2 linked regions of the Paraburkholderia fungorum genome follow. The protein of the gene in region 1 interacts with the protein of each later gene in a pairwise test. Links are inferred from orthologs where the notes say so. Each region holds a gene or a part of one and is shown in the gene's direction. Other genes may lie near its edges.

Region 1 (5,079 bases):
TGCTGTTCGAAACGGGCAAGAACGCTGGCAAGTGGCTTGAAATTTCAGGCTCGGGCCAGGTTCACCCCACGGTGATCCGTAACATGGGCCTCGACCCGGAGCGCTACATTGGCTTTGCTTTCGGCAGTGGCCTCGAGCGCCTCACGATGTTGCGTTACGGCGTGCAGGACCTGCGTCTGTTCTTCGAAAACGACCTGCGTTTCCTGCGTCAATTCGCGTGAACCTGCGCGGTCGAACGCGACAAGCATAGAGCGCGGCACGGATTCGATGCGTGCCGCCAGCGTCCCCGGCAGTGGCTTGCAGTCTCACGAATACCGAGATGCATGAAGCCGCCGCCGGACGTGGACCTAACCTGATCAGAACGTACACAGAACCATGCAATTCCCGGAATCCTGGCTGAGAACCTTTGTCGATCCGCAACTGACGACCGACGAACTGTCGCACGCGTTGACGATGGCCGGTCTCGAAGTCGAAGACCTGCGACCGGCTGCGCCGCCGACCACGAAGATCGTCGTCGGCCAGGTGCTGGAAGTCGTCAAGCACCCGGACGCGGACAAACTCAACGTGTGCCAGGTCAACGCCGGCACGGGCGCAACGCTGAACATCGTGTGCGGCGCGCCGAACGTGGCGCCGGGCATCAAGGTGCCGGTCGCGCTGGTGGGCGCGCAATTGCCGCCGGCCGAAGAGGGCGGCGCACCGTTCGCGATCAAGCTCTCGAAACTGCGTGGCGTGGAAAGCCAGGGCATGTTGTGCTCGGCACGCGAACTGAAGCTATCGGAAGATCATAGCGGGCTGATGATCCTGCCGGAAGATACGCCGATCGGCCAGGATATCCGCGAGACGCTGAATCTCGACGACACCGTTTTTGAAATCAAGCTCACGCCGAACAAGGCGGATTGTCTGTCGGTGTTCGGTGTCGCGCGCGAAACGTCGGCGATTACTGGCGCATCGCTGCGTCCGCTGGACATCAAGCCGGCTCAAGTGACGCTGAACGAAACGCTGCCCGTCAAAATCTCGGCACCGGATCTGTGCGGCCGCTTCTCGGGTCGCGTGATTCGCGGTGTCAACGCGCGCGCGAAGTCGCCGGCGTGGATGGTGCAACGTCTCGAACGCTCGGGTCAGCGCAGCATTTCGGCGCTGGTCGACATCTCCAATTACGTGATGCTCGAACTGGGCCGTCCGTCGCACGTGTTCGATCTCGACAAGATCCACGGCGGCATGGATGTGCGCTGGGGTCGCAAGGGCGAAACGCTCAAGCTGCTGAACGGCAACACGGTCGAACTCGATGAAACCGTCGGCGTGATCGCCGACGAGCAGCACATCGAAAGCCTCGCGGGCATCATGGGCGGCGACAGCACGGCTGTCACGCTCGACACCACCAACATCTACCTCGAAGCTGCGTTCTGGTGGCCGGATAGCATCCGTGGCCGCTCGCGCAAGTACAACTTCTCGACCGACGCGGGTCATCGCTTCGAACGCGGCGTCGACTATGCAACCACCGTCGAGCACATCGAACGCATCACGCAATTGATCCTCGATATCTGCGGCGGCAATGCGGGTCCGGTCGACGACCAGACCGTCAACGTGCCGCAGCGCGAGCCCGTGAAAATGCGTGTTTCGCGCGCGAACCGCATCATCGGCATCAAGATCGACGCTGACGAAATCGCGCAAATCTTCACGCGCCTCGGCCTCACGTTCGAGCACGAAGGCGACACGTTCTCGGTGATGCCGCCGTCGTATCGTTTCGATATCGAAATCGAAGAAGACCTGATTGAAGAAGTCGCGCGCATATACGGCTTCGAGAAGATCCCGGCGCGTCCGCCGGTCGCCACGAGCGAGATGCTGGCGACCAACGAAACGCAGCGCTCGGTCCACGTGATCCGTCACGCGCTCGCCGCACGCGATTACGCGGAAACGGTCAACTTCAGTTTCGTCGACGCTGAGTGGGAACAGGACTTTGCCGGTAACGACAAGCCGGTCCGTCTGCTGAATCCGATTGCGAGCCAATTGTCGGTGATGCGCACGACGTTGTTCGGCAGCCTGATCAACGTGCTGCGTACGAACCTGAATCGTCGCGCGGCAGATCGCGTGCGTGTGTTCGAAGCCGGACGCGTGTTCCTGCACGATCCGTCGATCAAGGCAGGCGAATTGACGGTCGAAGGTTTCGCGCAGCCGAAGATGATCGGCGCGCTCGCGTACGGTCCCGCGCTCGACGAGCAATGGGGCGCGCAAACGCGCACCGTCGATTACTTCGATATGAAGGGCGACCTCGAATCGCTGCTGTCGCCGGCGGTGGCTCGTTTCGTGAAAGCGGAGCATCCGGCATTGCATCCGGGACGCAGTGCGCGCGTTGAAGTTAATGGCCGCGCAGTGGGTTGGATTGGCGAATTGCATCCGCGCTGGATGCAAAAATATGATTTACCGCATGCGCCGATTCTGTTTGAAATCGAAGCTGAAGCATTAATGCAGCGCGTATTGCCGATTCCGTCGGAAGTTTCTAAATTCCCGCCGGTGCGTCGCGATATTGCGGTTGTCGTGGACCAGAAAATCGAGGTTCAGGCACTGCTCGACGAGCTTCAGAAGGCCCAGTCCGAAGCCGCTTGCAAGAGCGTCCAGAAGGTTGTGCTTTTCGACGAATTCCGTCCAAAATCAAACACTTCCGGTGGCCTGGCTGCTCACGAGAAAAGCCTTGCGTTCCGTGTGACCTTGCAAGATACTGGCGGAACCCTTCAGGATGAAACGGTCGATCTGGCCATTCAAACTCTGGTGGAACGTCTGGCTCGAGTATATGGCGCACGGTTGCGCGGATAACCCGCATTTAACAATTGCACGGCTGTTTCCGCATCCATTGTTTTTTGCTTGGCGCGCCATTTGATAGATATGAATGAAATGAACTCGAGTGATTTCGAAGCCCTTCTTACGGCGCAACGTAGCGCCATGATTCGCGATATTCCGACATCACCCGCCGTCGTTTCCACAGAAACGCCGACGCTGACCAAAGCTGAACTTGCCGAGTTGCTGTTCGACAATGTCGGACTCAACAAGCGGGAAGCGAAAGACATGGTCGAAGCGTTTTTCGAGGTGATCCGCGATGCGCTGGAGAGTGGCGACAGCGTGAAGCTGTCGGGGTTCGGCAACTTTCAGTTGCGTGACAAACCCCAGCGTCCCGGCAGAAATCCGAAGACCGGCGAGGCGATTCCAATCGCCGCGCGCCGTGTTGTGACGTTTCATGCAAGTCAAAAGCTGAAAGCGCTGGTTGAGAACGGCGCTGAGGCAAGCTTCACGCGCTGATCGACCGGCGCGTTCCTGCGCAACCCACCACGACGGCTAACTGACGATGACAGCGACGATCGAAAAAGTCGTCTTGCCTCCGATTCCGGCGAAGCGCTACTTCACGATTGGTGAGGTCAGCGAACTATGCGGCGTCAAACCGCATGTGTTGCGTTACTGGGAGCAGGAGTTCACGCAGTTGAGGCCGGTCAAGCGACGCGGCAATCGCCGGTATTACCAGCATCACGAGGTGCTGCTGATCCGACGGATTCGTGAGTTGCTCTATGAGCAGGGTTTCACGATCAACGGTGCGCGCAACCGGTTGGATTCGCATGGTGGTGGGGCGCATGGCGGCCCGGGTGGATCGCCGGATGCGATGGTTGAGGAAGGCGAGGGCGCAGTCGCTGCGCAAGCCTCCGCTGCTACGACCGCCGCGGTTGATGTCGAGCAGTTGCGTAAGGAATTGCTGCAGGTCATCGATTTGTTGGGCCATTAACGCTTTGTTCGCGTGAGATGGTTCTAATCGAATAAAGTGTCTGTTATAATTTTTCTCTGTTCGGGGCGTAGCGCAGCCTGGTAGCGCACACGCCTGGGGGGCGTGTGGTCGGAGGTTCAAATCCTCTCGCCCCGACCACAAGATTAAAGCCGCAATGCTCAAAAAGCATTGCGGCTTTTTCGTTTTGGCGCCGCGTTTTTAGGCACTGTGCGTTCGCAGCACGGCCCGTCACCAAAACGCCGGAAGAATGTCCACAAACAAGATCTTCACGATCGTCATGGCCGGGAAAATCATCGCGTAGCCGATGTCGGGCTTCTCGGTCGGCGTGAGCTTGTTCGCGAACGCCAGAATCGCCGGATTGCCGCAAGCACCCGTGACAATGCCCGCTACTTCGTCGAAGGGAAGCCGGTACACCAGCAAGCCGAGAATAAGAATCGGCAGCACCAGCGCAATCAGCACGATCGCGCCGAGGCCGAGCATCAGCAGTCCCGTTTGCGAAACCGTCGCCGCGAATTTCGGTCCTGACGACATACCCACTTGCGCCAGAAAAATCGTGAGTCCGAGATTGCGCATCACCAGGTTTGCAGGCAACGGCATGGTCCAGTGGATGCTGCCGGTTCGGCGGTATTTCCCCAGTATCAGCGCGACGATCAACACGCCGCACAAACCCAGCGCAAGCTTGCCGATACCCGGCAAAGGAATCTGGATTGCGCCGACCAGAAAACCCAACGCCATCCCGAGCCCGACCGAAACGTAGCTGAATTCCGCGGTGCCTTTAATCGAATCGCCGAAAAAAGCGCGCACCTCGGGGAAGGTCGCGCGTCCGGTCAGCAGGCCCACCCGGTCGCCGTATTCGAGGACCAACTCGGGATTCGGCATGATGTCCGCATCGCCGCGCCGCACGTGCGCGACGATCGAGCCATCCGGTAATTCAAGCTCGCCAAGCTGTCGACCTACCACCGTCGCGCGTGACGCGAACACGCGCAAATAGTCCAGATCACCACGATCGCGCAGCACGCGTCCGGGCGCGGCTTCGCCGAGGCTCCTGCGAGTCTCCGCGAGCGCCGCGCCATCCGGGCTGACGGCGAGCACGACATCGTTCTCCGCCAGCACGAGTTCGGGCGACGCCGGCGCGTTATGGTGAGCGCTACGCACGGCGACGATCTGCACGTTGGCAGGCAGACCCGTGAGTGCTTCGGCGAGCGTCTTGCCGCAGAACGCCGGGTTGCGCAGCGCGATTTCGAGGATTTCGAGTCCGGCATTCGCCGCAGCGGCGATCTTTTGCGGACGTATCAGGAACGCGATATAGAGCA
Region 2 (4,886 bases), 1.9 Mb from region 1 along the record:
TCGATGCAGATCCAGAAAGTGCTGAACTCGGACATCGTCATGCAGTTCGACGAATGCACGCCGTACGCGACCAATAACGTGCCGACCTCGCATCAGGAAGCGGCCGATTCGATGCGCATGTCGATGCGCTGGGCGCAGCGTTCGATCGACGAGTTCAAGCGCCTCGGCAACCCGAACGCGCTGTTCGGCATCGTCCAGGGCGGCATGTTCGAAGACCTGCGCGACGAGTCGCTGGCGGGTCTCGCGGAGAAGGATTTCCACGGTCTCGCGATCGGCGGTCTGTCGGTCGGCGAGCCGAAGGAAGACATGATGCGCGTGCTGAACCACATCGGCCCGAAGCTGCCCGCCGACAAGCCGCACTACCTGATGGGCGTGGGCACGCCGGAAGACCTGGTGGCGGGCGTAGCCGCCGGCGTCGACATGTTCGACTGCGTGATGCCGACCCGCAACGCGCGCAACGGCTGGCTGTTCACCCGTTTCGGCGACATCAAGATCCGTAACGCCGTGCACAAGAATTCGCTGCGCCCGCTTGACGAACAATGCGGCTGCTACACCTGCCGCAATTTCACGCGCGGTTATCTGCACCACCTGCATCGGGTAGGGGAAATCCTGGGTGCCCAGCTGAACACGATCCACAACCTGCACTACTACCTCGAACTGATGCAGGAAATGCGCGATTCGATCGACGCAAAAATGTTCGAGCCGTTCCGCAAACGCTTCCACGAAAACCGCGCGCGAGGCGTCGAACAGGCGCCCTGACGCGGCTCGACGGCGGATTCCACAGAAGAATCCGCTGTCGCTGCCGAAGAAAACCTTACAATTTACTTTCGTCGTCGGGCGAAAAAGGCTTTAAACGGTTGATCGCAAAGCCGATTCGCCGTCCCGACGCCTAACTGGCCGGTGGTAGAATAATCGGCTGATTTTTTTGATCGTTTGACTGATAACGGAGAGACCAACGTGTCGTTCATTTCCAATGCCTTTGCCCAAGGCACAGCAACAGGTGGCATTGAATCGAACCTGATGAGCTTCCTGCCGCTGATCCTGATGTTCGGCGTGCTGTACTTCATCATGATTCGCCCGCAAATGAAGCGCCAGAAAGAGCACCGCAACATGCTCGCAGCCATGGCCAAGGGCGACGAAGTGGTGACGAACGGCGGCATCGTGGGCAAGGTCACCAAGGTGGGTGAGGCTTACGTCGGCGTCGAAATCTCGGAAGGCACGGAAATCACCGTGCAAAAAGCGTCGGTCACGACGATTCTCCCGAAGGGCACGATCAAGTCGCTGTAAGGCCGGCTCTCTCGCGTCCGGCGCGGCCTCGCGGCGATTCACGCAAATCTGCTGAATCGCCCGCGCTCATCGCCGGACGCATCGCTTCCAAGCCAACCTTCCCGTTGGACCACTCATGAATCGTTACCCCCTCTGGAAATACGCCGTGATGCTGGTGGCTCTGGTCATCGGTCTCGTGTACACGCTGCCCAACCTGTTCGGCGAAGCGCCGGCGGTGCAGGTGTCGAGCGGCAAGGCAACGGTCAGGCTCGACTCGACCACGCTGGCTTCGGTCGAAGCCGCGCTCGCCGCCAATCAGATCAAGCCGGACGGCGTCACGTTCGACAACTCGTCGACCAACGCGAACATCCGCGTGCGTCTGCCGGACACCGACACGCAATTGCGCGTGAAGGACCTGCTGCAAAAATCGCTGAACGCCGACCCGACCGATCCGCAATATGTCGTCGCACTGAACCTGCAAAGCGCGTCGCCGAACTGGCTGACCGCGCTGCACGCTCTGCCGATGTACCTCGGTCTCGACCTGCGCGGCGGTGTCCACTTCCTGCTGCAAGTCGACATGGCAGGCGCGCTGAACAAGAAGCTCGATTCGGACGCATCGGACGTGCGCACGCTGCTGCGTGACAACAATGTCCGCGACGGCGGCGTGAATCGCGTGAACCAGTCGGTGGTGGTCAACGTGGCGGATCAGGCCACGGCGGACGCAGCGCTCAAGCTGCTCGGCCGCGGCATCAGCGAACTCCAGTGGGCGACGCAGCCGGGTCAGGACGGTGGTCTGCAACTGGTCGGCACGTTCACGCCGGCCGTGCAGCGCGCCGTGCAGGACGCCGCGCTCAAGCAGAACATCACCACGCTGCATAACCGCGTGAACGAACTCGGCGTCGCCGAGCCGGTGATCCAGCAGCAAGGCGCCGACCGCATCGTGGTCGAACTGCCGGGCGTGCAGGACACGGCGAAGGCGAAGGACATCATCGGCCGCACGGCCACGCTCGAAGCGCGCCTCGCCGATCCGAACAATCTGCATCCGAACCCGAACGACCCGGTTCCGCCGGGCGACGAACTGTTCACGCAAGGCAATCAGGCGCCCGTCATGCTGCGCAAGCAGGTGATCTTCACCGGCGACCGGATTATCGACGCGTCGGCAGGCTTCGACGAACATCAGCGTCCGTCGGTCAACATTCGCCTCGACTCGGCCGGTGGCCGTGCGGTGGCGAGCGTGTCGCGCGACAACATCGGCAAGCCGATGGCGATGGTGCTGTTCGAAAAGGGCAAGGGCGAAGTGCTGACGGTGGCGACCATCCAGTCGGAACTGGGCGACCGCTTCCAGATTACCGGCCAGCCTAACCCGCAAGCCGCCGCCGACCTCGCGCTGCTGCTGCGCGCCGGTTCGCTCGCGGCACCGATGGAAATCATCGAAGAACGCACGATCGGCCCGAGCCTCGGGGCGGACAACATCAACAAGGGCTTCCATTCGGTCGTGTGGGGCTTCGTAGCGATCGCCGTCTTCATGATCGCGTACTACATGCTGTTCGGCGTGATCTCGGTGATCGGTCTGTCGGTGAACCTCTTGCTGCTGGTCGCGGTGCTGTCGATGCTGCAGGCCACGCTCACACTGCCGGGTATCGCCGCTATCGCGCTCGCGCTCGGTATGGCGATCGACGCGAACGTGCTGATCAACGAACGGGTGCGTGAAGAACTGCGCCACGGCGCGCCGCCGCAACTGGCTATCCAGAACGGCTACGCGCATGCATGGGCAACGATTCTCGACTCGAACGTGACGACGCTGATCGCCGGCCTCGCGCTGCTCGCGTTCGGCTCCGGCCCGGTGCGCGGCTTCGCGATGGTTCACTGTATCGGCATTCTGACGTCGATGTTCTCGGCGGTGTTCTTCTCGCGTGGCCTCGTCAACCTCTGGTACGGCGGCAAGAAAAAGCTGAAGTCGCTGGCGATCGGTCAGGTATGGCGTCCGGAAACGGCACCCGCAGGCTCGAACGCTTACCTCGGTAACGACGATGCCGCCACCGACACCGCACAGGCAGTCGCCGCGGTGACCAAGGGCAAGTCGAAGGCGCAGCAAGCCATCGAGCAGGCGCGCGGCGGCAAGCCGACCGTGCGTCGCCGCAATGCGCCGGGCACGTCGGACCAGACGTCGGGTTCGACGCAAGGTTCGTCGAGCACGCCGCAGAAACCGGGTTCATCCCGCTGAGTCCCGGAGAACAAGACCATGGAATTTTTCCGTTTTCGCAAAGACATTCCGTTCATGCAGCGTGCGTTGATTTTCAACGTGATTTCGCTGCTGACGTTCCTTGCTGCTGTGTTTTTCCTCGCGCATCGCGGGCTGCATCTGTCGGTGGAATTCACCGGCGGTACGGTTGTCGAGGTGCAATATCCGGGCACCGCGCCGCTCGATCCGGTGCGCAACACGCTGGCCAAACTCGGTTACGCCGACGCTCAGGTGCAGAACTTCGGCACCTCGCGCGACGTGCTGATCCGTCTGCCGCTCAAGCAGGGCTTCACGTCCGCGCAACAGAGCGACCAGGTGATGGGCGCGCTGAAGGCCGACACGCCTGAGGTGCAGTTGCAGCGCGTCGAGTTCGTCGGCCCGCAGGTCGGCAAGGAACTCGCCACCGACGGCCTGATGGCGCTCGCCTGCGTGGTGATCGGTATCGTGATTTACCTGTCGTTCCGCTTCGAATGGAAGTACGCAGTAGCCGGCGTGATCGCCAACCTGCACGACGTGGTGATCATTCTCGGTTTCTTCGCATTCTTCCAGTGGGAGTTCTCGTTGTCGGTGCTGGCTGCGGTGCTTGCCGTGCTCGGCTACTCGGTGAACGAATCGGTCGTTATTTTCGACCGGATTCGTGAGACCTTCCGTCGCGAACGCAAGATGACCGTGGCCGAAGTCATCAACCACGCGATCACCAGCACGATGTCGCGAACCATCATCACGCACGGTTGTACGCAAATGATGGTGCTGTCGATGTTCCTGTTCGGCGGTCCGACGCTGCACTACTTCGCTCTGGCGCTGACGGTCGGTATTCTGTTCGGTATCTATTCGTCGGTGTTCGTCGCTGCGGCGCTGGCCATGTGGCTCGGCGTGAAGCGCGAAGATCTGCTGAAGGACAAGAAAGACCGGGCTGATCCGAACGACCCGAATGCGGGCGCGCAAGTCTGATTTTTAGATAGACGGTGCAAAGCAGAAGGCCGGTTCGAAAGAACCGGCCTTCTGCTTTTACAGCCGCGTTTTACAGCCGCGCTTTCAAGACTCTCAAGATAACAGTCAACGGAAACCCAGCTTGCGCCGCGCGGCGATCAACGCCACCAGACTCACCAGCGCCGCAAAAATCATGTAGTAACTCGGCGCGGCCTTCGATCCCGTCACACTGATCAGCCACGCGATGATAAACGGCCCGAAGCCGCCGAAAATCGTCACCGCGATGTTATAGGCGAGCGACATGCCGGTCGTGCGCGTCTGCACCGGGAACATCTCCGACAGCAGGCCCGGCAACGCGGCGAAGTAACCGGTCATCAGAAAGCCGAATACGATCTGCAACGCGATCAGCGTGCCAAAGGTCGGATGCGCGACCAGATACACGAAGGCC

Evidence for each region. The genes of interacting proteins can lie anywhere in the genome.
Region 2: the proteins of pheT (region 1) and secD interact in binary tests that used the Escherichia coli proteins (3 or more experiments, as listed by UniProt). The link is inferred for Paraburkholderia fungorum from one-to-one orthologs.

The regions. Positions count from the first base shown.
Region 1 is NZ_FNKP01000001.1:2,687,031-2,692,109, reverse strand. The notes cover bases 1-3,093. They hold pheT (phenylalanine--tRNA ligase subunit beta), read left to right. Parts: upstream 1-375; coding sequence 376-2,811; downstream 2,812-3,093. Other genes in these bases: BLS41_RS11785 (integration host factor subunit alpha), read left to right, coding at 2,881-3,093; pheS (phenylalanine--tRNA ligase subunit alpha), read left to right, coding at 1-221. Outside these bases: more of BLS41_RS11785, read left to right, coding at 3,094-3,291; BLS41_RS11780 (MerR family transcriptional regulator), read left to right, coding at 3,338-3,766; BLS41_RS11770 (aspartate:alanine exchanger family transporter), read right to left, coding at 3,995-5,079.
Region 2 is NZ_FNKP01000001.1:826,570-831,455, reverse strand. What follows is about bases 1,047-3,946. They hold secD (protein translocase subunit SecD), read left to right. Parts: upstream 1,047-1,402; coding sequence 1,403-3,490; downstream 3,491-3,946. Other genes in these bases: secF (protein translocase subunit SecF), read left to right, coding at 3,509-3,946; yajC (preprotein translocase subunit YajC), read left to right, coding at 1,047-1,287. Outside these bases: tRNA guanosine(34) transglycosylase Tgt, read left to right, coding at 1-759; more of yajC, read left to right, coding at 958-1,046; more of secF, read left to right, coding at 3,947-4,459; BLS41_RS03750 (MFS transporter), read right to left, coding at 4,565-4,886. UniProt on the Escherichia coli protein: Part of the Sec protein translocase complex. Interacts with the SecYEG preprotein conducting channel. SecDF uses the proton motive force (PMF) to complete protein translocation after the ATP-dependent function of SecA.